DNA from 2 places in the Pseudoalteromonas sp. NZS100 genome. Region 2 is predicted to be linked to the other one. Evidence: predicted binding sites of a transcription regulator. Region 2 holds the regulator's gene; the other holds the start of a gene.
The links. Region 2 encodes sigma-54, which starts transcription at its own class of promoters, with help from an activator protein. Its sites were predicted from a motif close to GTTGGCACGNNNNTNGNNT; they were not measured.

Region 1 (15,755 bases), on a different contig from region 2:
CGTAACATTTTTACTGTGTTTACCTTGATAAAATGCGCTGAAAATTTGAGTTTTTTCTTGCTCTTTAATACCGCACCCTTTATCAAGTACAACGATACAAAGCTGGTTTTGCTCAAGCGCTAAATTAATAGTAACGCTTTGCTTATCCTCTGAAAATTTTAAGCCATTTGAAATAAGCTGAATTAAAATCATCTCAATAAGCTCACTAGGTAAAGCAAGCGGTTTGTTAGGTAAAGTATTTTGCCACTGCAGAGCTTGCTGACGCGCAGTTAAGCGATGCTCAAAATGGCTATTAATTTTATTAATAAGAAGACTAAATTCAACTTCGCTTAAGCTGTCTTTACTGGTGCGAATCGCATTATAACTCAGCAAACTGTCAATCATTGTACGAAGGCGCACCATAGATTGGCTAATGAGCTCAAGCACCGCTTTTTGCTCAGCGGTAATTGGGCCTACTATTTCATCAGTTAATAAGTCAGTGCCTTCGACCATTGAAGCAAGCGGCGTTTTTAGCTCATGAGTTACATGGCGTAAAAAAGTATCTTTTTGCTGCTCAAGCATATGAAGCTGCTCTTGTACCCATTGGAGTTTTTCTCCTAGCTCAACAAGCTCAGCTGAACCTTTCACAGATATTTTTTGCTGCCAATGCCCCTGCCCAAGCTTATCAATAACCGTAGTTAACCCTTTTAGCCGCCCACTTATGCGCCATAAAAAACCTCCCCCAACAATTAAAGTCAGTGGAATAAGTGCCACCAGCCAGTTTATAAATGACGCTTGCAGGCTTGTAAGCTCATTTTGGTTATTGGTAATTTGCGCTTCGTTTTTATCACGTAACCATAAAGTAAGCTCAGCAATTAAATCGCTCACTGGCACAAATAGCTCAGCTTGTTGTTGTTTTTGCTCAACGAGTTTTACATGCGCGGTTTGTAAGGTGGTATATAAGCGTTGCCATTGGTTGATATACTCTTTATTCGTGTTTACAAATTTGAGTTCATCAATGCTTTGTAGGGATGATTGCCATTTATCGACAATGAGCTTATCAAGCGATTCACTTTTTAATACCCAGTTTTGCCTAGTAGCGCGTTCAAGACTGTTAAGCTCTTGCTTTAAAGTGTTAAACGATTTGGTAACTTGGTAGTTGTTACTCACAATACTTTGAGTCACTGCTAATTGCTTATTAAGCGCATTTAAAAATACGATCACCACTATAGAAAGCGGCAGTAGCGAAAGCAGCATACTCATTGCAAATTGCCCAATTAAATTAGGCCGCCAGTTAAGCATTGCTTGGTATTTTTTAGCTATGGTTGCTGGCATTTCGTTTAGTCCTTTTAAGTTAAGCGTTCTATTATTAAGTGCTTACCTTATACACTAGCTGAACCAGCAATTATATTTAATACGATTAACAGCCAGCACTATAAAACAATGTGTCGCCAAATAGAGACAGCGTAACTCGTTGATTTTAATAAACTCCCTTTCAACCTCACTAAATAGTGTTGCAAAAGGCGCACAAAAATTACAATAAACTCAGTAAAAACTTCTCACTGGCTTAAAGCAAAAACAATAACCAACTGAAAAATAACAACAATTATTATTGGCACCATTTTTGTAATAGGAGTAATAACTTCAATCAATAAGGAAATAATTATGAACAAACGCATTTTAGTAATTTCATCATTACTGGCTTTAGGCTTTTTAGGCGCTAATGCACACGCAATGGACGTTCACGCGACTTTTAACGAACTTGATAAAGACAGTAACGGCACATTAAGTGAAGCCGAAGCAGGTGAAGATGCTGTGTTACACGAGAATTTTTCTCAAATTGATACTAATCAAGATGGGCAATTGTCGCTAGATGAATTCAAAAAATTTATTCAATAAACTCATTTAATAAGGAACGTGATTATGAAACAACTTATAGCCGCTTTTTCATTAATGTTTTTAGCAATTAGTGCCACCGTAATTGCATCGCCAACAAATGTGCGCTTTGCCCACTTAGATAAAGACATGGACGGACAAATATCAATTGCAGAAGCAAAGGAAGACAAGGAAGTAATGAGACAGTTTGCTGACTTAGATGAAGATGGTGATGAAAAAGTCTCAAAAAAAGAATTTGAAAGCTTTAAACCTTAATGAGTAATTACTGATTAAGCTTTACTTAAGCTTGTTATAGGTAAACTGGAATTAAAAGCATTTGCCATAATCCCTGAGGGAGTGTGTAAAAGGATTTAATGTTGGGAGTTAAATTACGGCAAGTGCTTTTTCCTTTTCCCTTTTTTTTATCCATAAACTTTAAATACATCTTTTGGAAGGAACACCATGAAGATACTTCCCCTTATTATAAGCATCTTAATACTATTAAGCTTTGATGCCGCTGCACTTGATGTAAAGCAACGCTTTGATCACCTCGATAGCGACAAAAGTGGCTATTTAACGCATGACGAACTTGATCCCCAACCACAACTATTAAACACATTTGTAAAATGGGACAAAAACCAAGATAACCAAATTTCGTTAATCGAATTTAAAAATTACCTTACCAATAACCTCTACTGAGTATTTTTCATGAAAAAAACAAGCTATATAGCGCTTTTTGCGTTTAGTATTTTTAGCACATTAGGCTTTGCTGCAAGCAACAATGTTGCAGAGCAATTTGAAAAACTTGATAGAAACCAGGATGGTTTTTTAACACGTTCAGAAACCGCTGTAGACCCCGCTTTGTGGTCTCGGTTTTCAAGCTACGATCAAGACAAAGACGGCAAGCTAACGCTAAGTGAATACAGTTTATACGCTAGTAAATAAACCCTTTCAAAAGCTAGATATTTTATGTTCTAGCTTTACTGCTTTTTTCTTCATCATAATTTGTCTCACATATTGGTATTATAAAGTTGGGTTTGCTAGTGTTAACGCACTAACAATAAAAAATAATGCCTTATGCCGCTCAAAAAAATAATCAAACCACTCATACTAGCCAGCCTTTGCGCTAGTTCTAGTTATACTCTTGCACAAACAAAAGTAATTTATAACGCCAATGGTTATACCCCTTTATATCAAGGTGAAGTACAGCAGTTTACTACCCTCGTTATTAAAAATGGCAAGGTAGTAAAACTAGGTAGCGATACACTTAAAGATAGCTACCCAGATGCCAAGCTAATTGACGCGCACGGTAATACCTTATTACCAGGCTTAATTGATGCTCATGGGCACGTTATTGGCCTTGGCGATAATTTATCGCAACTTGATGTACGCGGTGCAAAATCGGTTGATGAAGTAACGAATAAACTAAAAGTATTTGCCGATAACAAACAAGGTTGGATTATTGGGCGAGGTTGGAACCAAGAGCTTTGGGCTGATACACGCTTTCCTACAGCTAAAGATTTAGACAAAGTAGTGAGCGATCGACCTGTGGTTCTTTCGCGGGTTGATAGTCACGCCATTTGGGTTAATTCAAAAGCGCTCGAACTTGCTGGGATTAACGCCCAAACAAAAGCGCCTGAAGGCGGTGAGATAATTAAAGACGAATTTGGTAATCCTACGGGTATTTTTGTAGACAAAGCAGAATCGCTAATTACCCAGCATATGCCAGCCCCTTCTAAACAAGATATAAGTGACTCACTAGATGCAGCAGGTAAACATTTATTAAGTTTAGGCATTACCTCTACTCACGATGCAGGTATTGATAAAACCACATGGGAGGTTTACAAAGAGCGCGGCGACCTTGGTAATTTACCGCTACGTATTGTGGCAATGTTAAGTGGTGCAAGCCCTGATTTAGACACAATGTTAAAGGCAGGCCGATACCACGACAAAAATGACTTTATGGAAATTCGCAGTGTTAAAGTTTACGCCGATGGCGCATTGGGCTCTCGTGGTGCAGCACTTATTGAAGAATATGCAGACAGACCGGGTCACCATGGTTTAATGCTTGAAACACAAGAGAAACTCGAAGCACTCTTTACACAAAGCTTTAAAAGCGGCTTTAGCGCAAATACTCACGCCATTGGCGACAAAGCAAATAAAGTAGTACTTGATGCCTATCAAAATGTGTTTAAAAAAACGGGCGGTATATTACTGCGCAACCGAATAGAGCACGCCCAAATTGTAACCCCTGATGATATCCCTCGCTTTAAAGCGTTAAAAATAATCCCTTCAATGCAGCCGGTGCATGCCACTTCAGATATGCATATGGCAGAGCAGCGTTTAACTGAAAAACAACTAAGCGGCGCCTACGCGTGGCAAACATTTTTACAGCAAGGTTCGGTTGTTGCTGCGGGCTCTGATTACCCTGTAGAGCTTGCAAATCCATTTGATGGTTTGTATTCAGCCATTACACGCATGGACCATAACAAACTACCGGAAAACGGCTGGCGCGCAAGTGAAGTACTAAGCCGAGAAGATGCATTACGTGCATTTACTCTTGGTGGCGCCTATGCAGCTCATCAAGAATTTAAGGTGGGTAGTTTAGAAAAAGGTAAATGGGCCGACTTTATTTTAATTGATAAAGACTACTTTAAAGTGCCTGTTGACGAGATATACAAAACAAACGTACTGCAAACATGGGTAGCAGGAATAAAGCGATACGAAAAAACTAAGACAGAAAATACCACCGAAAAATAAAACTAAAAAAGGGTTAACGCAAGTTAACCCTTTTTGTTTGTGTAATAAAACATGTTTAGCTAAACATGTTTTTCACATCTTTTAGCATGTCGTTGTACTCATCACTTGTGAATAGCTGCATAGACGGTATAACGCCTTTGTCTATATACGTTTGCAGCGCTGCAGACTTATCAGAAACCTGTAATGTGCCCTCTAAAATAGCCCCTACTCGAATAAAATCCACGTAACTTACTTTTTCAGGTTTGTAACTTGGGTCAGCCCAGCTCTGAGCTACATCAACAAACTCTTTAGGGAATTCCCACGCTTGCATAATAGATGAGCCAACCTTTCCACTCAGCTTTTGAATTGCATGAGCCAAAAAGCTTGGATTAGCAAATACCTCTGGGTGGCGCTCAGCTTCAGTTAAAATTGGTAATACACCAATATTATAAACAAGTGCGGCGAGTGTAATAGAATCGCGGTTAAGTGACGTGTGCTTACTATTTTTTAAATAAAACTCCATGAGTGATATTGAATGGCTAGCAACAGTTAATGTTTTTTGCCATGCCTTACCCATGTAGCCTTTAATTAGCTCATTATTTGATACAAATAATTGTTCCATAGCCATAGCTGTAGCAATGTTTTTAATTTGACGTAATCCAATACGAGTCACTGCTTGTTGTAAATTAGATACTTTTACAGAACGTCCCATAATCGCACTATTAGCTACTTTTATCATACGAGCTGAAAGCGCTGGATCTTGTGAGATTACATCTGACATTTGGATTAAATTCACATCTGGGTTATCTGCAGCTTGGCGAACCTTAATCGCTACTTCAGGTAGCGTTGGTAAAACCAACGTATCGTTATTTATTCTATCGACTAGAATCGTTAATAAAGCGTTTTCTGTAGACATAAAGCTGCCATCCTTTTGTGTTCAGCCTGTAAAGTAACTGCAAACTCAGGCAGTTAATTTTCGTATTAGTAATATAATTAGTATTGTCTAACTTACCGATAAAGTTAAGAAAATTATAGAAGTTTATTTTTATTTATAATGCTTTACCGCTCATGCTTGCCTTACAACGCCAAATACTTGCTATTTACCATTTAGTTTTGCTTTAATGCACTCACAATAAGGAAGCGTTTGTACATACTTAATATTTTAACTAAAGCAGTACAAATTATTAAACTTACTTTTTAACAGGCAATATAATGATCTTAAATAAAATTAGCCAAGCAATTATGCTCTCTGGTGTTGTTTTTCTTAGCGCATGTTCTGAACAAGCGCCGTCTTCTACCGACAACACAGCCGTAGAGCTTGCTCAAAAAAGCAGTGCACAGTCAGGCCCTAAGCTTATTAATGCAGATAAACAACGTTTAGATATTTACACCGACTTTAGCTTACAAAGTGATTTATCGCACTTAAGCGATAATCAACGAGCAATGGTTGCAAAGCTTATTGACGCTTCAAAAATAATGGATGAGTTATTTTGGAAGCAAGCATTTGGTGAAAATAAAGATGCTTTTTTAGCAAAACTAAACGATGGAAAAGTACGTAAATTTGCTGATATTAACTATGGTCCATGGGATCGTTTAAATGGTGATGAAGCATTTTTATCCAGCTATAAAGAAAAACCTCTTGGCGCACAGTTTTACCCTGCTGATATAACCAAAGAAGAGTTGAACAATGCAGACGTTGAAGATAAAACAGGGCTTTATTCTGTAATTAAGCGTGATGAGCAAGGTAAGCTTTACAGCGTGCCTTATTCAAAAGAATACGCTGATGAGCTTGCAAAAGCCGCTGATATTTTACGTGAAGCAAGCAAACTTGCTGACGATAAAGAATTTGCTAACTATCTAAACTTGCGTGCCGATGCCCTACAAAAAGATGACTTTCAAGTATCTGACTTTGCTTGGATGGATATGAAAAATAACCCAGTAGATGTGGTTATTGGTCCAATTGAAACTTATGAAGATCAATTATTTGGTTACCGCGCAGCTTATGAATCTTACGTACTTATTAAAGATTTAAAATGGAGCGAACGCTTAGCTAAATTTGCAGCATTTTTACCTGAGCTTCAAAAAGGCTTACCTGTAGATGCTAAGTACAAACAAGAAGTACCAGGCTCTGACGCCGACCTAAATGCATATGATGTTGTTTACTACGCTGGACATTCAAACGCGGGTAGTAAAACAATTGCAATTAACTTACCAAACGATGAGCAAGTACAGCTAGAAAAAGGAACTCGTCGTCTGCAACTTAAAAACGCAATGCGTGCTAAATTTGATAAAATTTTAGTGCCAATTTCAGAGCAGTTAATTGTACCAGAGCAGCGTAAACACATTACTTTTGATGCATTTTTTGCCAATACGATGTTCCATGAAGTGGCTCACGGTTTAGGTATTAAAAATACAATCACAGGTAAAGGTACTGTTCGTCAATCACTACAAGAACACGCAAGTGCCCTTGAAGAAGGTAAAGCCGATATTTTAGGTCTATACATGATTGAACAGTTACTTAAAAAAGGCGAAATTACTGAAGGCACTATTGAAGATTATTACACGACCTTCATGGCTGGTATATTCCGCTCAGTTCGTTTTGGCGCATCAAGCGCGCATGGTAAAGCAAATATGATCCGCTTTAACTTTTTTGCTCAAGAAGGTGCTTTTTCTAAAAATGAAGAAGGCTTATACCGCGTTAATATGGAAAAAATGAGCATTGCAATGGCTAAGCTTTCTCGCTTAATTTTAACCTTACAAGGTGATGGCGATTACGAAAAAGTAGATCAACTAATTGCAACGCATGGCGACATTAAAGAAGAACTTGCTAAAGACTTAGAAAAACTAAGTAAAGCTAATATCCCTGTAGATGTAACATTTAAGCAAGGTAAGGAAATACTAGGGCTTAAATAAGTTTAGTTAAACTTAGTTAAACCCTAAAAAAGCGTTGCAGCTTATAACTGCAGCGCTTTTTTTAGCTCTGTGATTTGTAGATCTGTATAAGGCACTGCTGGGTGTTTACCCCATATTGGCGCAGGCCATGCAGCATCACTCGTAAAACGCGCAATATGATGAATATGCAACTGCGGCACCATATTACCTAAAGCCGCTATGTTTAATTTATCAGGTTTAAATACATCCATTAATAATTTACTTAGCTTGGCTGACTCTTTTAAATAAACAATTTGATCATCCTCAGATAAATCAATTATCTCTTTTAAGTTAGCCTGCCTAGGCACTAATACAAACCACGGATACAAGCTGTCGTTCAATAAAAGTACTTTACACAATGGCCAATCGGCAAGTTCTATACAGTCGCGTTTAAGTTCTGGCGCTAGTTTAAATTCAGGGTGAGTCATTGCTATGTCCTACTTTGTCTTTGATAATCGCCACTTTATAGCATTTAGTTGCAGTTGCACACGCTTGGCTTTACCATCAAAGCAATATTTATAATAAGCTAAGGCAACCTTGTGCTAAAAAAAATAAAACACCTCTCACTAGCTATACCGTTAATGGTTGGCGCTATTAGTGTTCAAGCAAAACCTTTATCGCTGGAGCGAATTTTTGACGATCCGAGCCTTTCTGGTAAATCACCTGTACAACTTAAATTTTCGCCTGACGGCAGCCGTGTAACTTACCTACAAGGCAAAAGCGATGACTACAACCGCTACGATTTATGGGAATACAATCTAAAAGATAACACCAACCGTGTGCTAGTTGATTCAGCAAAGTTATTTTCAGGCCCAGAAAACCTATCAGATGAAGAAAAAGCACGCCGCGAACGCCAACGTATTTTTGGTAAAGGCATACTTGAATACAAATGGTCTAAAGATGGCAAAGCACTTTTATTCCCACTCAATGGTGACCTTTATTATTACGATTTAGCCTCAGCTAAAAGTAAAAAACTAACCGACACTGAAGCATTTGAAACCGATGCACGCTTTTCACCTAAAGGTAACTACGTATCGTTTATTCGAGAGCAAAACCTTTATGCTTTAGAGCTTGAATCAGGTAAAGAGATTCAGCTTAGTAAAGATGGCGGCGGCGTAATTAAAAATGGTATGGCCGAATTTGTTGCTCAAGAAGAAATGAGCCGTATGACAGGTTACTGGTGGTCAGGTGATGAAACTAAAATTGCCTATACCCGCGTTGACGAAACCCCTGTAAAAGAAGCTATCCGTAACGAAATTTACGCTGACGAAGTTAAATTATTTAACCAGCGCTACCCGTTTACAGGTACCGATAACGTAAAAATCCAACTTGGTGTGGTTAAGTTAAACGACCAAAAAGTAGATTGGATTGATTTAGGTAAAGATGAAGACATTTACATTGCACGCGCTAAATGGCTAAAAGACGGCAATACACTGTCGTACCAATGGCAAAATCGCTCGCAACATAAATTAGAACTGCGTTTTTATAACAGCGAAACTAAAGCCCAAAAAGTAGCGCTGACCGAAAACAGCGAAACATGGATAAACCTACATTTTGATCTTGAGTTTTTAAAAGACAAAAAACACTTTGTATGGGCATCTGAGCGCGACGGCTTTAAACATTTATATCTGTATCGTACAAACGGTCAACTTGTTCGCCAAATTACCTCAGGTGACTGGGCTGTTGATAGCTTAAAAGGTATTGATGAGAAAAAAGGCATTGTTTACTTTGCCGGTCGAAAAGATACACCGCTTGAAAGCCATTTATACAGCGCGCCTTTATTTAAAAAAGGCGATTCTAAACGTATTACCGAAAAAGGTCAGTACCACAATGTTGTGCTAGCAAAAGACAACAAAACCTTTATCGATAATAGCTCGTCTGATAATAAACCAAACTCAGCAGCGCTTCGTAAAGTAAACGGCGAATTCATTACCTGGCTTGAAGAAAATAAGCTTGATAGTAACCATCCGCTTACCCCTTATTTAAGCGACTTAGCAAAACCAGAATACGGCACAATTAAAGCCGATGATGGTCAAGTTATGCATTACCGTTTATTTAAGCCTAGCAACATTGCTGATGGCAAAAAGCACCCTGTTATTGTTAACGTATACGGCGGCCCGCATGCTCAACGAGTGACGAATAGCTGGCGCAGTAAAAACTTGTACTTTCAGTACATGGCGCAACAAGGTTATGTAATTTTTCAACTGGATAACCGTGGTTCGTACAACCGTGGTAAAAAGTTTGAAGATGCTATTTATAAACATTTAGGTGTGGTTGAAGTTGCCGATCAAATTAAAGGCGTAGAGTTTTTACGTACACTGGATTACGTTGACCCACAACGCATCGGTGTTTATGGCCACAGCTACGGCGGCTACATGGCGCTTATGACAATGTTTAAAGCGGGCGATTACTTTCAAGCCGGCGTATCGGGTGCTCCTGTAACCGATTGGGCTCTATACGATACGCATTACACAGAGCGTTATTTAGGTCACCCCGATACAAATGCTAAAGGCTATGAAGACAGCGCAGTATTTCCATATGCAGATGGCTTAAAAGGTCCGTTAATGATTTACCATGGAATGGCTGATGACAACGTATTGTTTACGCATTCAACTAAGTTGTTTAAACAACTGCAAGATAACGAAAAACAGTTTGAAATGATGACCTACCCAGGCTCTAAGCACAGTCTACGTGGTAAACAAGTGCAAACACACTTACATCAAACAATTACAAACTTCTTTAATCGCCATTTTGACGTTAAATAAGCAAGTAAAGTAATAACAGACTAAAGGCTGATTGATAAATCAGCCTTTTTTTTGCATTAATAGGCGTTAAGCCTAGATTAAACTCTTTTTTTAGCTACGCTTATTCTATGCGCTAAAGCGCACACTTTTTGAGGATAAATGTATGCCTAATCTACGAAGTTTTAGTATATCCCAGCGTTTTTCACTGTTAATAGCCATCGTTGTATTTGGACTAATAATACTTAGTATATCGAGCCTAACCCATCAATATAGTTCGCTAAAAGACGAGCAATACATAAAAACACAAAATGTAGTAGAAACGGCGTACAGTATAATCGAACACTATTATGCGCTTGAACAAGATAACACTCTCACTCAACAACAAGCTCAATCACAAGCACTTAATGCAATAAAAGCACTACGCTACGACAAAACCAATTACTTTTGGATTAACGATTATCAGCCAACAATGGTTATGCACCCTATAAAACCTGCGCTTGATGGTAAAGATTTAACCAATAACAAAGACCCTGACGGCAAATCATTGTTTGTTGATATGGTAAATATAGTGAAAAAAGATGGCGAGGGCTTTATCCCTTATAAATGGCCTAAACCAGGTAAAGATAAACCGGTTGAAAAAATCGCATTTGTTAAAGGTTTTAATCAATGGCAGTGGATTATTGGCTCGGGTGTTTACCTTGATTCAATTGACGAAGCATTTAGTGAGCAACGTAATCTTATAGTCGTCAGTGCAATAATTATGATTATTGCCGTTATTTTACTTAGTTACTTTATAGGTAAGAGTATTTTAATACCGACTCGCTTAGCGGCCGATATGATGAAAGATATTTCACAAGGCGAAGGCGATTTAACTCGTAAATTAAATGAATCCGGTAATGATGAAATATCTGAACTATCACGCTCATTTAATTTATTTGCTCTCAAAATGCGAGAGTCACTTGTTCATGTAGCACAAAGTGCAAACGATGTAAGCGAACATGCGCATACAGTTGACGACTCAAGTAGAACAAGCCACTCATTTATTGAGCTTCAAAACGATAGTTCAACCCAAGTTGCAGCTGCCATGGAGCAAATGACTCACCAAATACACGATGTGAGCCGTAACGCTGAAGCCGCAGAGCAAGCAGCTAAGGATGCAGCACAAAACGCATCAACGGGTAAAAATGTGGTTGCGCAAACAATTACAGCAATAGAAACACTCTCAAGCAACATTGAAACAGTCAGCCGTGTAACAGAAGATTTAGCCAACGAAAGCCATAATATAGGCTCTGTGCTTGATGTAATAAGAAGCATATCAGAACAAACAAACTTACTAGCATTAAACGCTGCCATTGAGGCTGCTCGCGCAGGAGAGCATGGTCGGGGATTTGCTGTTGTTGCAGATGAAGTAAGAACATTGGCCAGTCGTACAGGGCAAAGTACTGACGAAATTCAAACCATGATCACTAAACTACAAGAAGGTGCAAAAGCAGCAGTAGAAGCAGTTAAATCAAGCCAAGCACTTTCAGTTTCTACCGTGGAGCAGGCGTCATCAGCCAATACTTCACTTAATGAAATAGAACGACTTGTTTCAATTATTACCGAAATGAACAGCCAAATAGCACGTGCCACAGAGCAACAAACGCAAGCTGCCGACGAGGTTAATTTGCGTATTAATGAGCTATCTCAATCAACTGAGCAATCATTAAATAATACTAAGCAGCTTACCGATGCCAGTGATAACCTTAAACAAAGTAGCGAAGGTCTTTCGAGCGTAGTTAATCGTTTTAAATTAGATTAATCGATAGCGTTCTCATAAAATGCAAAAGCCCTGAATTAACAGGGCTTTTTTATTACATGTAATTTTTTAGCTTACAAACAATAACGTGCAAACAAGCTCGTTACTGATGCAGCTGTTGGCTTACCATGCTGCCAATCACCGCCTTCAACACCGCTACCTGCAATATCCATATGCACATAAGGTAGAGGCTGTGCAGAGTCGTTACCGTGCTTATCAAGCCCACCAACAATAGCCATAAACGCCATAGGGAACTGATGTCCACGAGCTGTAACGGCAGATGCTGCGTTATTGCTAGATAAAACATCGTCAGCTAGCGTACGTGGTTTAATAAAGTCGTAGTCTTCACGGCGTGAACGCGATACTTCAGCGCCATCGGCCCACAAATCTCCAAGGTCAGCTATTTGACGTGAGACACCAGCACTACGAGCTGGACCATTTTCAACATACGCACCGTAAGGACCCATTGCACGTGCCGCATGACCCGTTAATGTAGCAACAGTAAACAGCGTTGGGTTAATCTCACCTTTAGCTAAATCTTTCATTTCGCTAAGCAGGTCGCCCATTGCTAAACGCCCTTCTGCATCGGTATTACCAATACGTACACGAACACCTTCACGGCTAGTAATAATTTCATCTGGCACAAAACAATCTGAGCCAATAGAGTTGCGAACAACAGCTAAGTACGATACCACTTTAACGCCTTTAGGCTGATAATCAGCAACGGCTTTCATAAAGCCCGCAACAGAAGCTGCGCCGCCTTTATCACGGCTCATGCCTGCCATATGGCCGCCTACTTTTAAATCTGCACCGCCTGTATCGTATACAAGGCCCTTACCTACAAACATAAGTGTGCGAGTAATTTCGCCCTCTGGTACGTATTCAAGCTTAACAACACGTGGGTGATGGCGTTCAACTGCATACGATGCGCGAGCAACTGTACTTAGCATTGGGTAGTTTTTATCAATAGCTGCAATATCATCAATTACGTCAACTGCAATGTTTGAGCCTTTAAACAATTCAACGCAGTAATCAGCAAAACGTGGGGGAGCCATACGCTCAGGTTCAGTGCCACACAGGTCACGCGCTGCATATTGGCCTGCTGCAATTGCATTAACAGCTTTAATAGTTTGCTCGCTCGCGCCAACTAAACCAATCTGTGTAATTGGTTCAATGCTTTCACCGTGATATTCACGCGCTTCTAATGGCTGCCATAAGGCTTGGCAAGCGCCTAAATAAGCAACCTCTAAAGCATGCTGATAACGGCTATCGCCATTTAAATTTGGTAAAAATAATGCAGGGTTAATACTGCCCGACGCTTTTGCTTCGTTAATTGCTAATTTAGCAACATCAAAATAACGACGCACGTCGTCGTAATCTCTATTTAACGGACCGGTTGGCGCAAGTACAACGCGCTTGTTTTCAATTACTAATAAAGTAACTTGCTTACCGATGCGAGAATCTACGTTTGCTTGAGCTAAAATAGCATCACGTAATGAGTTATTTGGTAACTGAGAAAAGTCATTACTAATAATAATAAGCGCATCATGAGATGTGCATTCAAGGCTTGCACTAACCGCTTGAGGGTATGCCATAAATAAGGTCCTGTTAGAAAACATAAGCCCCTATTATCGTCGATTTAAATATTGAAGACCAGCAAGGAGCGATGAGCTAATCACATAACCTATCAATAAATGGCAACTTGGAGTTACAGGCTTTACAGCTTAATCGAGAATACTAAGTTGGAAGTTTTGCTCTGGCTCGTTTTTAATGCCAACGCCTATGCCAAGTAATCTTACAGGCTGTTGAAGCCCACGCTGGTAAGCCTTAGTAAGTAGTTGAACAAATATTTCTGTATTTAGCTCGTGATATACCTGATCGGCTGAGGTCACTACAAAATTTGCAAACTTCACCTTAACACTCAATTTATTAATACGGTTTTGTAACTGCTGTTTATTAAGCCTTAAAACTAATTCCTCTAACAATCTTGGCAACTCATCTAAGCACTCTTGCAAACTTGTTTTGTTGTACTCGTAGGTATGTTCAACACTCAGCGATTTTCTTATACGATCTGTGGATACTTTACCAACATACTCACCTGCACATTTTTGATAAAGCGACACACCAAAATTACCCACATGTTGCTGCATCCAGTTAACGCCTTTTTCACGTACATCCTTGCCGGTATATAAGCCTTTTAAATTTAGCTTTTCGAGCGTTACTTTGCCCACTCCTGGAATTTTCCCCAGCGGTAATTGCGCTAAGAAGTCATCAACCTCATCAGGCAAAACGACAAATTGACCATTCGGTTTATTTTCGTCACTGGCTATTTTGGCAATAAATTTAATCGGTGCAATACCAGCTGATGCAGTGAGCCCTGTAGCATTGTAAATATCGGCTCTTATTTGCTGTGCAATAAGTGTGGCACTGCCTTTACAAGCGGTGCTGTCTGTTACATCTAGGTAGGCTTCGTCTAAAGAAAGGGGTTCAATTAAGTCTGTATAGCGGCTAAATACTTCACGTATTTGGTTTGAAGCTTCTTTGTATACAGCCATGCGCCCTGGGACAATAACTAAATCGGGGCATAATTGTTTAGCATGATAGTTCGACATAGCCGATCGCACGCCATACTCTCTAGCTATATAGTTAGCGGTTGAGAGCACGCCTCGTCGGCTATTGCCTCCAATAGCAAGCGGTACACATGCAAGTTTTGGATTATCTCGCATTTCTACTGCTGCAAAATCAAACTATAGGGTAAAAAATGTAAGTTCATAGAACTTAAAAACTCAAGCTATTGAATTTAAATTATTTTTAAATTGAAATAAGCTTACAATATTCACTTACATTAATTTCAGATAAAAAATTACAATTATATCGTAGTTTAGCGTCTAAATTAATTGAAAAGGAATATGTACTAAGTAAGCCATCAATAAGACTTAGTAGTCTCTTTATGCAAAATACAGTCATATGTCTCTTGCTGTAAATAGCTACTCAACCCCTGATCCTATTAAATATTTAGTAATATTGAAACTTAGCGCTATGTGTTGCACAAGACCAGCATAGTTATATGACTGTTCTTACAGCATAAAGAAATGCCTAGAGTTATTAGCTTTGGGGGAACTTAGATACGACTAACCGAGTTTAAAATAGCCATACAAAATCCTAAAAGAGTTCCCCTGTACTATCAAATAATGAACATTTAATAACTTTATATACCTGCTTTCTCAATATCTAATTTGCATTTTTTCCATGAAGCAATATGATCCAAGTTGAATTTATCGATTCCTTTGACGTATAAGGGCTCAAATTTTAGCTTGTTTATTACTTTCAAACTAATGATTGATGGATTGAAAGCCAACGTAAAAAGCTGCTGCATAATACCTTCGTATTTATCAACCAAATTAGATACTTTCTCTCTTCCTAGCTTCCATTCGAAGATAAAGTTTTCTTCGTCAACAGGGAGCATCATAGTAAGAACCCCTTGAGCAGCCGGGTGACTGAGTTGACAAAGCTCTGAATAACAATCGTAAAATTGAGAGCCGGCTTCCTCATCAGTTTTTCGAACGTAATATGAAGCAGTTTTCGCTTTGTGAGTTTGGGGAGCGTTCTCCTCGCTTTTTAATCTTCTAGCGTGCGTAAAGTGAATTAATTGATTTTCGAGTTCTTCACACAAAACAAGTTCTGCAGAT
Region 2 (15,755 bases):
CCGATATAATTAAAGTTACATGGCGCTCATAAAATTCATCCACTAAAGCAATAAAGCGTCTAGCAGCATCATCATTAGTTTGCCCTAGCTGTTTTACGTTAGAAATAATCACCGTATTGTATAAGCGGCTAATCTCCATGTAATCGACCTGGCTACGTGCTGTTTCGCACAATTCACTAAACTCAAACATCACAACGCATTTAGCTACTTTACGCGTTTTGATTTTTCGCCCTTCTATCTCTATCGGCTCATCTAATTGCCCTGGCTCTGGCGATAACTTATCGAAGTACTCAAATAGGTTCTTATCCGCATCTTCATCTAACGGGCTGTGAAAAATTTCAGCTTGCTCTAAGGTACGTAATCGGTAATCAATACCTGAATCTACATTAACTATCTCGGTATTTTTTTTAACAAGCTCGATTGCTGGCATAAAACGCGCTCGCTGTAAGCCATTTCTGTAAAGTTCATCTGGCACTATATTAGAGGTTGCTACAAGTACTATGCCCCGTGCAAATAGCGCTTCCATTAAGCCACCTAATAGCATGGCATCAGTAATGTCTTGTACAAAAAACTCATCAAAGCAAATAATGTCTGTTTCTGCTTTAAAAGTGTCAGCAATTTTTTCTAATGGATTAGCCGTATTATTTAGCTTTTTAAGCTCATTATGCACTCGGTGCATAAATCGATGAAAGTGCACACGCATTTTACGTGTGCCCGGTAATGATTCATAAAAAGTGTCAACTAAATAAGTTTTACCACGCCCTACTCCCCCCCAAAAGTACAAACCTTTTACAGGCGCAGGTTCTTCTTTACTAAATAGCTTAGCAAAAAAGCCTTTTTGTTTTGGCTTTGTCTGAGTTAGGTCATCGTATAGACGTTGTAAATGGCGCACAGCATTTTCTTGTGCTGCGTCGTGTACAAAGTCATCTCGCTTTAAGTCTTGTTGGTATGTTTGCCAAGGAGTCATATCTATTTACAGTTAAAACACAGTTTAATTTGCAAAGCATATTAACACGCATCATAACTCGGGGTATATTACACTTAGTATGATTTATAATTGAATCGGCATTCGTTAGTTATTTTCCCAAAGGGGTAGTTTTTATGGGCACAGTTATGTGGGTAGGTTTGATTGTTATTGTTGCTGTTGTAGCATTTTTTATTGGCGCATTTGTTACTAAAAAACAGTTCAAACAAGATGAATTAAAAGAGCAAGCAGAGCAAGCTGAAAATGCGTTAGAGCAGTATCGTCAAGATGTAGCTGATCATTTAGCGAATACTGGTAAGCTCGTAAATAAAATGAAAGAAAACTATGATCAACTGCTTAGTCACGTTGAAGAAACAAACCAGCTTCTTCTAGAAGATAGAAATAAAGCACCAGCTGAACCATTCTTTTCAAAAGAAACAACAGAACAACTGCAGGCTTCATTAAAAGAGCGTCAATGCGATCGTTCTACAGCCGCAGCACAACCAGCTGATTATGTATCAGGTGAATCAGGTTTATTTGCTGGTCAAAATAAAGTTTCAGAACATTCTAAAGCATCTTGATGAACTTTTTTTTGACCCCATAGTCTTTAGATATAACAGCTTTGTTGTTTTATCTTAATAAACCGAAAAGGGCTGCTGTAAAGTAGCCCTTTTTGTTTTGCTTTATCTTAAGTGGAGTTACCCCAGACTATGAAAATGAAATTATCACTTATCAGCGCAGCTATTCTATCTACAAGCTTGTTAATGAGCCCTGTAGCGTCTTATGCAAAAATGCCAATTGCAGTAAATGGTCAACAACTACCAACTCTTGCCCCCATGCTAGAGAAAATATCTCCAGGTGTTGTAAGTATCCAAGTTTCAGGCTCAAAAGAAGTACGCCGCCGTGCAGATCCGCTTGAATACTTTTTTGGACAGCAACAGCCTCGCAGTCAAAAGCGTCAATTTAGTGGATTAGGCTCTGGGGTAATTATTGATGCTGATGAGGGTTATGTAGTCACTAATAATCACGTAATCCAAGATGCCGAAAAAATGGTAGTAACCCTCGAAGATGGCCGTGAATTTGAAGCAACTAAAATTGGTACTGATACAGAATCAGACATCGCTCTTTTACAAATAGACGCTGATGACTTAACTGAAATAAAACTCGCAAATTCAGACAGTTTACGAGTGGGCGACTTTGCTGTCGCTATTGGTAACCCATTTGGACTTAGCCACACAGTTACATCTGGTATTGTTAGTGCTCTTGGTCGTAGTGGTTTAAATATTGAGGGCTACGAAGATTTCATTCAAACCGATGCTGCTATTAACCAAGGCAACTCTGGTGGCGCATTAGTTAACTTAAACGGTGAATTGATTGGTATTAACACTGCTATTTTAGGTGCTTCTGGCGGTAACGTGGGTATTGGTTTTGCCATTCCATCAAACATGATGAAAAACTTAGTTGATCAAATTGTTGAACACGGTGAAGTACGCCGAGGTTCGCTGGGTATTTCTGGCCGCCCACTTGATGCAGGCCTTGCTAAAGCGCAGCAACTTGACGTTAAACAAGGTGCTTATGTAATGCAAGTAATGGACGACACTGCCGCAAGTAAAGCAGGTATAAAAGCAGGTGACGTAATTGTTAGCATTAATGGCGGTGATATTAGTGGTTTCCATGAACTACGCAGCAAAATTGCTACGCTAGGTGAAGGCCGCGAAATAAAACTAGGTATTTACCGCGATGGTAAAATTAAAACGGTAAAAGTAACTCTTGATGGTGCATCAGGTGTTACAGCGACAGGCGAAGAGCTGCATCCTGCGTTCCAAGGCGCGACACTTGAAAACGTGCAAAAAAACAGTAATAAAGGTGTTGAGGTTACGTCTGTAGACCCTCGCTCACCTTCTGCCCGTGTTGGCCTTGAAGAAGGTGATATTATTATGCAAGTGAATCGCCAACGAGTAGAGACTATTCGTGATATGAATAAGATTATCGAAAACACCAAAGGTAATATCGTACTTGGTGTGCAACGTGGTCGTGAGTCTATATTTATTTTAATTCAGTAATAAATAGCACTATTAATGTAATAAAAATAACAGTGGCACTTGCCGCTGTTATTTTTTTTATGTCATCATAAAGAGATTGCTCACTTACATAATAAGAAAACTGTGCTGAAATTAATAAAATTTATTCTTCCCCCTTTATTTGCAGGTCTAAGTATTGCTTTTTTAGTGGTTTTTTTCAGCCCTAATATGCGAGCCGCCTTACTTCCTAATGTTCCCCTTCCAAGCGCGATGAGTGCGAGTCATCTGAGTTTTTCTGATGCAGTTAAACGAGCAGCTCCTTCTGTAGTTACTATTTTTTCAGAAAGCATTTCCAAAGAACCTCGTTATAAAAGAAAAAACACGGTACAAGAGCTAGGCTCTGGCGTCATTATGTCGCAGGACGGTTATATTCTTACTAACTACCATGTTGTGAATAATGCAGACCAAATTATGGTTATCTTAACCGATGGCCGACGCTTTTTTGATGTGCAACTAATTGGTTTTGATACCATTACTGACTTAGCCTTACTTAAAATCAATGCAGATCACCTCCCAGTGATTCCCGTAAACGATAGCTATGTATCAAATGTAGGCGATGTTGTACTTGCTATAGGCAACCCGCTTAACTTAGGACAAACAATCACTCAAGGCATTATTAGTGCAACGGGTAAGCAAAAAATTACAGATAGCCCTTACAATAACTTATTGCAAATGGATGCAGCTATTAACGTGGGCAACTCCGGCGGCGCATTAGTTAACTCCAATGGTGATTTAGTCGGCATTACTTCTGCACAATTTAAAACGCGTGAGAACTTGAATATTCAAGGAATATTTTTTGCGGTTCCTTACTCACTTGCTAAAAAAGTGATGGGTAAACTCATTCGTCACGGTCGGGTTGTACGCGGCTATTTAGGCTTTGAAGGCACAGCAGTAGATAGTACAGGTAAAGAAGTAAACGACAGCCTAACGCCGGTTACCGGCATGCGCATTACTAATTTAGACCCTTTGGGGCCAGCATGGCAAGCAGGCATTGAAGAGCAAGATATCGTCATTAAAATTGCAGGGCTTTCGGTAGCAAACCCACAAAAAGTGCTTGAAAAAATAGGTAATACGGAGCCCGGTAAAGAAATAGAATTTGAGCTATACAGAGATGGGAAAATAGAAAAAATCATGGTCGTGGTAGCTGAGCTTGAAACAAAGCTTTAATAAATAATACCAATCGCCAATAAAAAGGTCGGATAGCAATTTGCGTATCCGACCTTTTTAAAATAGCTTAACTAGTTATCTACTTAGCTACTTCTACGTTTAATGTTTGCGCCTAATGCACTTAGTTTATCTTCAATGCGCTGATAACCTCTATCAACGTGATAAATACGGTCAACAACCGTTTCACCTTGTGCCACTATACCCGTTAAAATTAAACTAGCTGAAGCGCGTAAATCGGTTGCCATCACTTGCGCACCCGTTAAGCTTTCAGTTTCACCACAAATTGCGGTATGCCCTTCTAAACGAATATTAGCGCCCATACGCTGCAACTCTGGTACATGCATAAAACGGTTTTCAAAAATCGTTTCTGTGATCGTTGCACTACCATTTGCTACTACATTCAATGCTGTAAACTGAGCTTGCATATCCGTAGGAAAACCTGGGTGTGGAGCTGTTTTAATATTCACGGCTTTAAGTTCTCGGCCACGCATATCAAGATAAATACTATCGTTATGTACTTCTAGGTGTGCATTCGTAGCACGTAACTTTTCAATCACAGGCTCAAGAGAATGAAAGTCTGTATTTTTACAAAGTACTTCACCGCCAGCCATTGCTGCTGCGACTAAAAACGTCCCAGTTTCAATTCGGTCAGGTAAAATACTGTGTTCACAGCCAGCTAAACGCTCAACGCCTTCAACTTCAATGCGGCTAGTACCTGCACCTGTGATTTTAGCGCCCATAGCAATTAGGCAGTTAGCTAAATCAATTATTTCAGGCTCGCGTGCCGCATTATCAAGTATGGTTTTACCATCAGCGAGGGCCGCTGCCATTAATAGGTTTTCGGTAGCGCCTACGCTTACCATTTCCATAAAAATTTCAGCGCCTTTTAAGCGACCATTTACCTTGGCATTAATATAACCATTTTCAACGTTTATTTGTGCGCCCATACGCTCCAAACCTTGAATATGAATATCAACTGGGCGAGCGCCAATAGCGCACCCACCAGGTAAAGACACTTGAGCCTCACCAAAACGTGCAACTAGAGGGCCTAATGCAAGCACAGAGGCGCGCATTTGCTTTACTAAGTCGTAAGGCGCTAATGTTTTATTAACCGTTGCACCGTCAATTACTAGCGTATCGCCCTGCCAATTAACATCTGCACCTAAAGTTTTTAATAGTGCTTCAGTGGTCACTATATCGCGAAGACGCGGTACATTAGTAAATATACTTTTACCATCAGCTAATAGTGAAGCAAATAAAATAGGAAGTGCGGCATTTTTAGCGCCCGAAATAGTCACTTCACCAGCAAGTGAAGTGCCACCTTGAATTACAAATTGATCCATTAGGAGGCCCTAGTTATTGCGGTAAAATGAATTTTTGTTCACGCTTCCACTCTACAGGAGTAAATGCACGAATAGATACTGCGTGAATTGTCCCATCTGAAATTGTATTCATTAATGGACCATAAACTAGCTGCTGCTTTTTAACTCGGCTTAAACCGTCAAAGCATTCGCCTACCGCAACAACTTCATAATGACTACCATTGGCTTTTACATGTACTTCAGCTAATTGAAGTTCTTCGCGTAATAATGTTTCGACTTGGCTAGTTTCCATAACTCTCACTCAAATAGGGTTGTAACCTGACCCAATTGCATTAAATTTTGCAATTGCTCAGGTAGGTTTTGCAATTCAAGGCGAATGCCTTGCTGCTTTAATTCTGCAAAAGAGTGAATTAACCAAGCTAAGCCTGCTGTGTCAACCCTTGATACTCCACTTAGGTCGAAATAGATGATTTTATGCTTAGTTAATAACTTATTGTTCAGAAGCTGTTCATCGCCAATTGAATTTCGAGTAAGCTCACCGCTTACTCCAAAATGTTGTCCATCAACTTGGCTTATTGCCAATTTAGTCATTCGAGTTACTGCCTCTAAACTGAACTGGTAGCTGACTCTTTTGCTCTAAAAGGTTACTTACATTATCAATACCTTGCTGGCGCAAAATACCTTGCAGCTCGCTTTGCTTTGCGTCCAGTAAACTAATACCTTCGGCAATCATATCGTACGCGCGCCACTCACCGTCGCGGTCTTCGCGTACTTTAAAATCGATTCTGATATCAGGTTTACCGTCTTCAATAATTTTAGTCTTAACAACAACAACGTCTTTGCCTTTAAACGCTTGCTCTGCACCAAACTCAACTTTCTGGTTTGTGTATTGAGTAAATACACCTGCATAAGTAGCAACTAAGTACTCTCTAAATACACCAATAAAGCGTTGAATTTCTTTAATTGCTTTGGCCTTTTCAGCCTCGTCGGTAATTGCACGTACTTTAGATACTTCACTGCCAAGTACACGAAGTGCTGCATATTTATAGTCGATATAAGGCATTAATTCCTCTTCGACTATTACGCGAAGGTATTCTTGATCTTTAACAATTAATGGCTGATCTTTTTTAATGCGCGCAAATGTATTATCGGCAACTTGGCGTACCATTTTATTAGGATCGACTAATTTCACATCTGCTGCACTTACGCTTTGAGTTAGCGTCATTGTGCCAATTGCTACAATAGCTAAAAACTTTTTCAACATAATAATTACTCACTACCTTGGTTGAATAAAAACTGCCCGATTAATTCTTCAAGTACAATGGCAGACTTAGTATCAGTGATTGAATCGCCATCACCTAGTGCTTTACTTTCCACACCAAATAAATCGTCAATTGCTTCATCTTGCTTGTTTTCTGTCACTGTTTCGCCTAAACAACGTTGCTTAGCAGAATCTGGAGAAATTACAGGGTGAATACCCAAGTACTGCTCACCTAAAATACCCGACGTTAAAATAGAGATTGAGCTTGTGTCTGAAAAACGACATAAGTACTGTGCGTCAATGGTCATATTAACGACTGGTAAAAACTCTTGTGGGTGAACATAAATTGATTCAACACGACCAATTACAACACCACCTACTTTTACCGGCGCACGCGCTTTTAACGAGCCGATGTTTTCAAACTTGGCATTAAGCGTATATGTTTCGCCAGAGCCACTAATACCTGAATTGGCAACTTTAAGTGCAAGCATCGCAAAAGCTAAAATGCCAAGTGCTACAAAAAAACCAACTAAAATTTCTAATTTCCGTGAATTCATTATCTATACCCTATTAGCTGGTAAACATTACCGCTGTCAAAATAAAGTCAAAACCTAAAACTGCTAATGACGAATGAACAACCGTTTCGGTGGTTGCTTTGCTGATCCCTTCTGAGGTCGGCACACAGTCATATCCTTTATAAAGCGCAATCCAGGTCACCACTATGGCAAATACAAAACTTTTAATAATACCGTTTAGTATGTCTTGCTGAAACGACACTTGCGATTGCATGATTGACCAAAAACTACCTGTATCAACCCCCAGCCAATCTACACCTACTAAATGAGCGCCTATAATTGCTACAGCTGAAAATATCAATGCAAGCAATGGCATGCTTATAAAACCCGCCCAAAAACGCGGTGCAATAATACGTTTTAGCGGATCGATTGCCATCATCTCAAGTGATGAAAGTTGCTCTGTTGCTTTCATTAAGCCAATTTCAGCTGTCAAAGCGCTACCTGCGCGTCCTGCAAATAGTAATGCAGTAACAACCGGGCCCAGCTCTCGTAATAAACTCAGTGCCACTAACGGCCCTAAACTATCCTCAGCGCCATAACCAACCAATACGGTGTAACCTTGTAGAGCCAACACCATGCCGATAAACAAACCCGACACCATAATAATCAGTAACGATTGCGAACCCACCATATAAAGCTGGCGAACAAGTAACGGTGTGCCTTTTTTAAAATTAGGAACATGCGCAAGCGCACTAAACAGCATATAAGCCGAACGGCCAAGAGCCGCAAAACGTCCTAGCGTTTTATGCCCTAGCTTTTGAAATAAATCCAACATTATGCTTTTTCTCCAAGTAGTTCGTCTGCATAAGCCTGAGCCGGAAAATGAAATGGTACAGGACCATCCGACAAGCCTTTTAAAAACTGTTGAACTAAAGGAGATTCATGATTACGCATTTCATCTGGAGTACCAGAACCAATTACCCCTTGATCGGCGATAATTATAACGTGTTCGGCAATACTCATTACCTCTGTTACATCGTGCGTCACGATTAAAGACGATAAACCTAATACTTCGTTAAGCGATTTAATTAGCTTAACCAATACGCCCATCGAAATAGGATCTTGCCCTGCAAATGGTTCATCGTACATGATTAGCTCTGGATCAAGTGCTATAGCGCGTGCAAGCGCAGCACGCCTTGCCATACCGCCGGATAACTCAGAGGGCATTAAATCTTTAGCGCCACGTAGTCCAACCGCTTGCAATTTCATTAACACAACTAATCGAATCAGGTCTTCACTTAGCTTTGTGTGCTCTCTTATAGGAAATGCGATATTGTCAAATACCGACATATCAGTAAACAACGCACCACTTTGAAAAAGCATACTCATTTTAGTACGTGCTTCGTATAACTCTTTACGAGACATTTTAGGAATGCTGCCACCTTCAAATAAAATATCACCTGAATCTGGTTTAAGCTGACCACCAATTAAACGCAACATAGTGGTTTTGCCAATTCCGCTTGGCCCCATAATCGCAGTAATTTTACCTTTAGGAACGCTAAAACTCATATTTTTATATATGGTTCTATTGCCTCTCGAAAAGCTAACATCCTTGACTTCTACTATTGATTGCGACAAGTCGCTCTCCATAAAAATGTTCACTAGTGCCCCTATTTTAAAGCTTTTTTGTCAAAGATGGAAAAAACAATTCGTAAGATTTTGTAATACACCCATGAAAAGGATTATAAGACTCGCTTAAAACAGCTTAACCCCGGCTTAAATTTTTAAATTAGCTGTTTAAAAGCAACATTGTTACCTAGTTGACCTTACTCTTTTATTTATACTTTCATCTTGGCTTTTGTTACTATTCGCGCCATCCGTATTTTGTATAACTGGCTTAACACAATGGTTACCTCGTTTGTTATTTTAATTCTTGGTTTTGCAGCTCTTGTTTGGAGTGCCGATAGGTTTGTTTATGGGGCTGCGGCTCTTGCTAAAAACTTTGGTGTACCTACACTTATTGTTGGTTTGACCGTTGTAGCCATGGGCTCTTCAGCCCCTGAAATGATGGTTTCAGCCTCTGCCGCTCTAGCTAACAAAACCGACACAGCGGTTGGCAATGCTGTTGGCTCTAACATTACAAACATTTTACTTGTGTTAGGTATCACTGCTCTATTTCGCCCTCTTTCAGTTTCATCTAGTACGTTAAAACGTGAAATGCCATTAGTGATGCTCGTATCTTTAGCTACTTGGTATGTGTTCTCAGATAACTACTTTTCATTTAGTGAAGGTGTTGCGCTTTTAGTTGGCTTTATCGTATTCATCGGTGGGTTAATCATTGTATCTATGCGTGCAAAAAACCAAGATGACCCATTTGTCTCAGAAGCCTGCGACGATGTACCAAACGATGTACCTACTAAAAAAGCGGTATTTTGGTTAATTGTCGGCATGATACTCCTGCCGGTTAGTTCTCATTTTTTAATCGGCTCAGCTGTTGATATTGCTAAATACTTCGGCTTAAGCGACTTAGTCATTGGTTTAACAATTATTGCCATTGGTACTAGCTTGCCTGAACTTGCCGCCTCGGTTGCAGGTGTACTTAAAAATGAAGATGATTTAGCACTAGGTAATATTGTTGGCTCAAACATATTTAATATTTTAGCTGTATTACCTCTAGCAGGTATTATTAATCCTTCAGCAATTGATCCATCGTTAGTAAGCCGAGATATATTAATTATGATTGGTGCAACACTTGCTCTTATTATTATGTCATTGAACTTTAGAGGCACCCAGCGTATCAATAGAGTAGAAGGCGGCTTATTGCTAATAGCGTTTTTGGGTTACCAAGGGTATATTTTTAGTCAAGTAGGGTAAATGATGGCAACGCTAAACTTTATTGAACAAGGCCTTCGCGTTTTAGATGTTGAGCGCCAAGCACTTAGTGATATTGCACAATATGTAGATGAAAATTTTCATAACGCGTGCCAATTAATGTACGACTGTGAAGGCCGTATTATTGTTATTGGCATGGGAAAATCAGGCCATATTGGCAATAAAATAGCGGCAACCCTTGCAAGCACTGGCAGCCCTGCGTTTTTTGTTCACCCTGGTGAAGCAAGTCATGGTGATTTAGGTATGATCACTAAAAATGACGTGGTTATGCTTATTTCTAATTCAGGGGAGACCAGCGAAGTTTTAAATATCATTCCGGTTTTAAAACGACTTGGTGCCAAAATGATATCGATGACTGGCAATACGCAATCAACCATGGCGACCCTGGCTAATGTACATGTGTGTATTAAAGTAGAAAAAGAAGCCTGTTCATTGGGTCTAGCTCCTACATCAAGTACCACTGCAACGCTTGCGATGGGCGATGCCATGGCAGTTGCATTATTAGAAGCTCGCGGCTTTACAGCTGATGACTTCGCGCTATCTCACCCAGGTGGTAGTTTAGGCAAGCGCTTATTACTTACTTTGAAAGATGTTATGCACAGCGGCGCAAATACACCTATTATTGATGTTTCACAAACAGTTAAAGATGCCCTAATAGAAATGTCAGCTAAAGGGTTAGGTATGACAGCCATTGTTGATGAAAATCAGCAACTCGTAGGTTTATTTACCGATGGTGATTTACGTCGCATTTTAGAACAAAGAATTGATATTCATACAACACAAATAGATGTTGTTATGACTAAGTCATGCACTACAGCTACGCAAGATATTTTAGCCGCTGAAGCGCTCAATATTATGGAACGTAAACGTATAAATGGCCTAATCGTCGTCAATGAGAAAAACCAACCTATTGGCGCATTAAATATGCAAGACCTATTAAAAGCAGGAGTGTTATAAATGCAATTTGAAGAACTCTATCAACCGCTGAGCGATGATGCAAAAGCACGCGCTAAAAAAGTAAAACTACTTATATGCGATATTGATGGTGTATTTTCTGATGGCCGTATTTACCTTGGCAATCAAGGTGAAGAGCTAAAAGCATTTAATACAAAAGATGGTTTTGGCATTAAAGCACTTATAAACAGTGGCTTTGAAGTAGCTGTTATTACTGGTCGTCATTCACAGATAGTACAACAACGTATGAGCAGCTTAACCGTACAGCATATTTATCAAGGCCAAGAAAATAAGCTCATTGCCTATCAAGAATTAAAAGATAAACTCAACCTTAGCGATGAACAAATTGCTTATATTGGTGATGACGGTCCTGACATGCCTGTTATGGAGTCAGTAGGCTTTGCCGTTGCAGTAAATGATGCCCACCCACTTATTAAGCGTTTGTCACACTATGTAACGCAAATGCCTGGTGGTTTTGGTGCTGTGAGAGAACTCACCGATTTGCTCATGCTTGAAAATGGTAAAGCATTGACTACACAAGGCACTAGTTCATGAATGCAGCGCGCATAATATTAAGCGTTTTATTCATTAGCTGTATGGTTTGGCTTTGGTACCCTTATTTTACACAAACAAATATTGTGCCTCAGGCTGAGCCTGAAGTTATTGCTAAGCCTGATTACATAGCTATTGAGCTCAAACAGACAGCCTATGATGAGCAAGGTAAAATTAGCCACAAAGTCACTGCGGCTAAAATGGAGCTATACCAGCAATTAGGTTTCACGTTTTTCGAAAAACCCATTTTTACTTTATATAACGAACAACAAACGTGGCAAATAAATGCAGACGAAGCAACATTATACGAAGATAAACAATTAATTTTAGAAGGTAATGTGGTTGCCAAAAATTTAACCGATAACGCCATGATAGACAAAATCAATGCTGATAATATTCAGGTAGATATAAAGCTATTAACAATGCGTTCGGAGCAACCCGTCATTATCACTGGACCGAATTTAAAAATCACCGGTAAAGGCCTAGAAGCTGACTTAAAAACCGAAGTGATAAAACTAATTAACCATACGCGAACCATATATTATGACCAATAAAATATTAAAATCACTTATAATTCCTACACTTATACTAGCGTTTAATAGTAGTGCTGCAGAACAAAACACGCAACCTGCTGCCAATCAAATTTCAATAAGTGCCGACAAGCAAGAAGGTCAATTAAAAGCTAATGTGGGTATTTTTGAGAAAAACGTTGAGATTATTCACGGTAATCGCCGCATTACAGCCGATCGCCTCGAAGTGCACAAACGCGATGAACTTGGTGATAATAAACAATTATTAATTGCTACAGGTAGCCCTGCGCACTTTGAAGAAAAGCAATCAGATGGCACGACTATGAGCGCCAGTGCTGACGAAGTGCGTTATGATGTATCTAAGCGTTTTTTAACGCTTGTTGGTAATGCACAAGTATCGCAAGCGGGACAAAAAATAAATGCTAAAAGCATTACCTACGATATAGAGCAGCAGCTAATCAGTGCCGAAAAAGATGAAAACTCAACTGACCGCGTTCACACAATTTTAGTACCGATCGAAACTAAAAAAAGTAAAAAAGGCGATAAAGGTCAACCATGAGCACATTAAAAGCAGAACTATTGGCAAAAAGCTATAAAGGTCGTGAAGTTGTAAAAAACGTCGGCCTTGAAGTACAAGCTGGCAGTATAGTTGGCTTACTTGGCCCTAACGGTGCTGGTAAAACAACGACTTTTTATATGATTGTAGGGCTTGTTCCTAGCGACAAAGGTAAAATATCTATTGATGATAACGATATTACTCTTTTACCTATGCATAGTCGTGCTAGATTAGGCATAGGCTACTTACCACAAGAGTCATCGATTTTTAGAAAGCTGACTGTTTATCAAAACTTAATGGCCATTTTAGAAACGCGCAAAGAACTAAATAAACAAGCCAGAGAAGACACGCTCAATAACTTATTAGATGAATTTAGCATACAACACATTCGTGATAGCCAAGGTATGGCATTGTCGGGTGGAGAACGTCGTCGTGTAGAAATAGCACGAGCGCTGGCAGCAGATCCTAAATTTATACTACTGGATGAACCGTTTGCCGGTGTTGACCCTATTTCGGTATTAGATATAAAGAAAATAATAGAACATCTTAAAAATCGTGGGATTGGTGTATTAATTACCGACCATAACGTAAGAGAGACCCTTGATGTTTGTGAAAAAGCCTACATTGTTTCTCATGGGGAGCTGATTGCATCAGGTACTCCAGAACACGTATTAAATGATAAAACAGTACGCGATGTTTACTTAGGCGAGCAATTTAGGCTGTAACATTTACGCCATGTCTTTAAGCATCTGCTAGTATTAATTATAACAACATAAAAGGATTGTTAGAGATACATGAGGCAATCACTACAGCTGCGCATGGGCCAGCAACTTACAATGACTCCACAGTTGCAACAAGCTATTCGTTTGTTGCAACTCAGTACATTGGATCTCCAGCAAGAAATACAAGAAGCTCTCGACAGTAATCCACTATTAGAGGTTGAAGAGGCAGACTATTCTGAAGACGCTGCTGGTAAAAACGAGCAAAAAGCTGATACCGATGACATAACTGTTAGCGCATCTGCTGACGATGCTCCGAGCGAATACGAACAAGATACTGGTGAAGCACTTGCAAAAGACACGCTAAGTGACGACATGGCTATGGATGTTAGTTGGGATGAGTACATGAGTGCCGCTCCTGCAGCCTCATCAGGTCCAATGCCTGAAGACGAATCAATATACCAAGGCGCCTCTACTGAAACGCTCCATGAGTATTTAATGTGGCAATTACAACTAACACCATTTAGCCCTACCGATGAAGCCATCGCTATTGCGATTGTAGAGGCCGTCGATGATTCAGGTATTTTAACTCTCAGTTGCGAAGAAATTTTAGAAAGCTTTAATCAAGAAAACGAAGATGATAACGAAGTTGAACTTGATGAAATTGAAGCGGTATTAAAACGCATCCAACTGTTTGATCCTGTTGGTATTGCTGCACGTAGTTTACAAGAGTGTTTGTGTATTCAGCTTAATCAATTTGATAAAGAAACACCTTACATTAATGAAACGAAAATGATTTTAACCGAGCATATTGATCTATTAGCAGCTCGCGACTATCGTACATTAATGAAAAAAACTAAGCTCAAAGAAGAAGAGCTTAAAGAAGTAATGACACTAATACATACTCTCAACCCAAAACCTGCAGATACTATTGTAAGGGAAGAATCTGAGTATGTTATTCCTGATGTGTCAGTTAAAAAAATTAAAGGCCGCTGGGTTGTTGAATTAAACCCAGATAGCATGCCTAAAATTCGTGTTAATAGCCAATACGCGGCAATGTCTCGCACTGTAAAATCAAGTGGTGACAGCCAGTTTATTCGCTCACATTTACAAGAAGCTAAATGGTTTATTAAAAGCTTAGAAAGTAGAAACGACACGCTATTAAAAGTTACTAATTGTATTGTTAAGCAACAACAAGGCTTTTTTGAACATGGCCCTGAAGCCATGAAACCAATGGTTTTAAATGATGTCGCTGAAATGGTAGAAATGCACGAATCGACAATTTCACGCGTAACTACTCAAAAGTACATGCATACACCCCGTGGTATATTTGAGCTTAAATACTTTTTCTCAAGCCATGTAAGTACTGAAAACGGTGGTGAATGTTCATCTACAGCAATACGTGCGCTTATCCGAAAATTAATCGCAGCAGAAAACTCAGCAAAACCATTGAGTGATAGCAAAATAGCGGATATATTGGCTGAGCAAGGAATTAAAGTAGCAAGACGTACAATCGCAAAATACCGCGAATCTCTTGCTATTCCACCGTCAAATCAGCGTAAAAGTCTGATTTAAGACGCTAAACTAAGAGGGTAATGCTTATGCAACTAAACTTAACTGGTCGTCACGTAGAATTAACCGATTCACTAAGAGACTATATTAATACTAAATTTGCGAAGCTTGAAAGACACTCTGATCATATAAATAATGTTCATGTCATTCTCGATGTAGAAAAATTAAATCAAAAAGCAGAAGCCACAATACACGTAAGCGGTGCTGAGCTATTTGCCTCTACAGAACATCAAGATATGTATGCCGCTATTGACTCGTTGATCGACAAGCTCGATCGCCAAGTAATCAAACACAAAGAGAAGCTTGCTCGACACTAATATGATGAAATTAAGTTCACTTATATGCCAGGACTGCAGCAAAGCTGCGGTCCTTTTTAATAGCAAAAAAAGAATTTTAGAGTTCATTAGCGAACTTGCTCACGACAAACTTCCGTATTTACCGCAACAAGATATTCTTAATGCTTTAATGAGCAGAGAGAAATTAGGTAGTACAGGTATAGGACGTGGCATTGCTATTCCTCATGGAAGAATGAGCGGTGCAGAAGAGCCTTTGGCTTTAGTGCTCGTTAGCGAAACTCCAATAAACTTTGATGCAATCGATAATCGCCCTGTTGATATTTTTGTCGCACTCATCGTACCAGATGGCGATAACCAGCAGCACTTAAAGACTC

Region 1: a site for sigma-54 is predicted at 1,591-1,609, ahead of I6E69_RS10170 (EF-hand domain-containing protein). Genes of this name have one in related genera too.

What each region holds. Positions count from the first base shown of each region.
Region 1 covers NZ_JADYWM010000008.1:16,487-32,241, reverse strand. The annotation lists gene I6E69_RS10175 (sensor histidine kinase KdpD) at 1-1,314, opposite strand, end outside; gene I6E69_RS10170 (EF-hand domain-containing protein) at 1,645-1,878, shown strand; gene I6E69_RS10165 (hypothetical protein) at 1,903-2,130, shown strand; gene I6E69_RS10160 (EF-hand domain-containing protein) at 2,317-2,553, shown strand; gene I6E69_RS10155 (calcium-binding protein) at 2,563-2,799, shown strand; gene I6E69_RS10150 (amidohydrolase) at 2,932-4,614, shown strand; gene I6E69_RS10145 (HDOD domain-containing protein) at 4,670-5,509, opposite strand; gene I6E69_RS10140 (Zn-dependent hydrolase) at 5,806-7,506, shown strand; gene I6E69_RS10135 (HIT domain-containing protein) at 7,548-7,952, opposite strand; gene I6E69_RS10130 (S9 family peptidase) at 8,064-10,289, shown strand; gene I6E69_RS10125 (methyl-accepting chemotaxis protein) at 10,432-12,069, shown strand; gene I6E69_RS10120 (leucyl aminopeptidase family protein) at 12,141-13,661, opposite strand; partial or broken gene dinB (DNA polymerase IV) at 13,791-14,807, opposite strand; gene I6E69_RS10110 (hypothetical protein) at 15,275-15,755, opposite strand, start outside.
Region 2 covers NZ_JADYWM010000001.1:156,749-172,503, forward strand. The annotation lists gene zapE (cell division protein ZapE) at 1-967, opposite strand, end outside; gene I6E69_RS00760 (YhcB family protein) at 1,102-1,545, shown strand; gene I6E69_RS00765 (Do family serine endopeptidase) at 1,675-3,027, shown strand; gene I6E69_RS00770 (trypsin-like peptidase domain-containing protein) at 3,130-4,212, shown strand; gene murA (UDP-N-acetylglucosamine 1-carboxyvinyltransferase) at 4,296-5,555, opposite strand; gene I6E69_RS00780 (BolA family protein) at 5,569-5,826, opposite strand; gene I6E69_RS00785 (lipid asymmetry maintenance protein MlaB) at 5,832-6,125, opposite strand; gene I6E69_RS00790 (phospholipid-binding protein MlaC) at 6,118-6,798, opposite strand; gene mlaD (outer membrane lipid asymmetry maintenance protein MlaD) at 6,804-7,352, opposite strand; gene mlaE (lipid asymmetry maintenance ABC transporter permease subunit MlaE) at 7,366-8,145, opposite strand; gene I6E69_RS00805 (ATP-binding cassette domain-containing protein) at 8,145-8,960, opposite strand; gene I6E69_RS00810 (calcium/sodium antiporter) at 9,216-10,184, shown strand; gene I6E69_RS00815 (KpsF/GutQ family sugar-phosphate isomerase) at 10,188-11,159, shown strand; gene kdsC (3-deoxy-manno-octulosonate-8-phosphatase KdsC) at 11,160-11,711, shown strand; gene lptC (LPS export ABC transporter periplasmic protein LptC) at 11,708-12,262, shown strand; gene lptA (lipopolysaccharide transport periplasmic protein LptA) at 12,252-12,797, shown strand; gene lptB (LPS export ABC transporter ATP-binding protein) at 12,794-13,519, shown strand; gene I6E69_RS00840 (RNA polymerase factor sigma-54) at 13,589-15,088, shown strand; gene hpf (ribosome hibernation promoting factor) at 15,115-15,402, shown strand; gene ptsN (PTS IIA-like nitrogen regulatory protein PtsN) at 15,407-15,755, shown strand, end outside.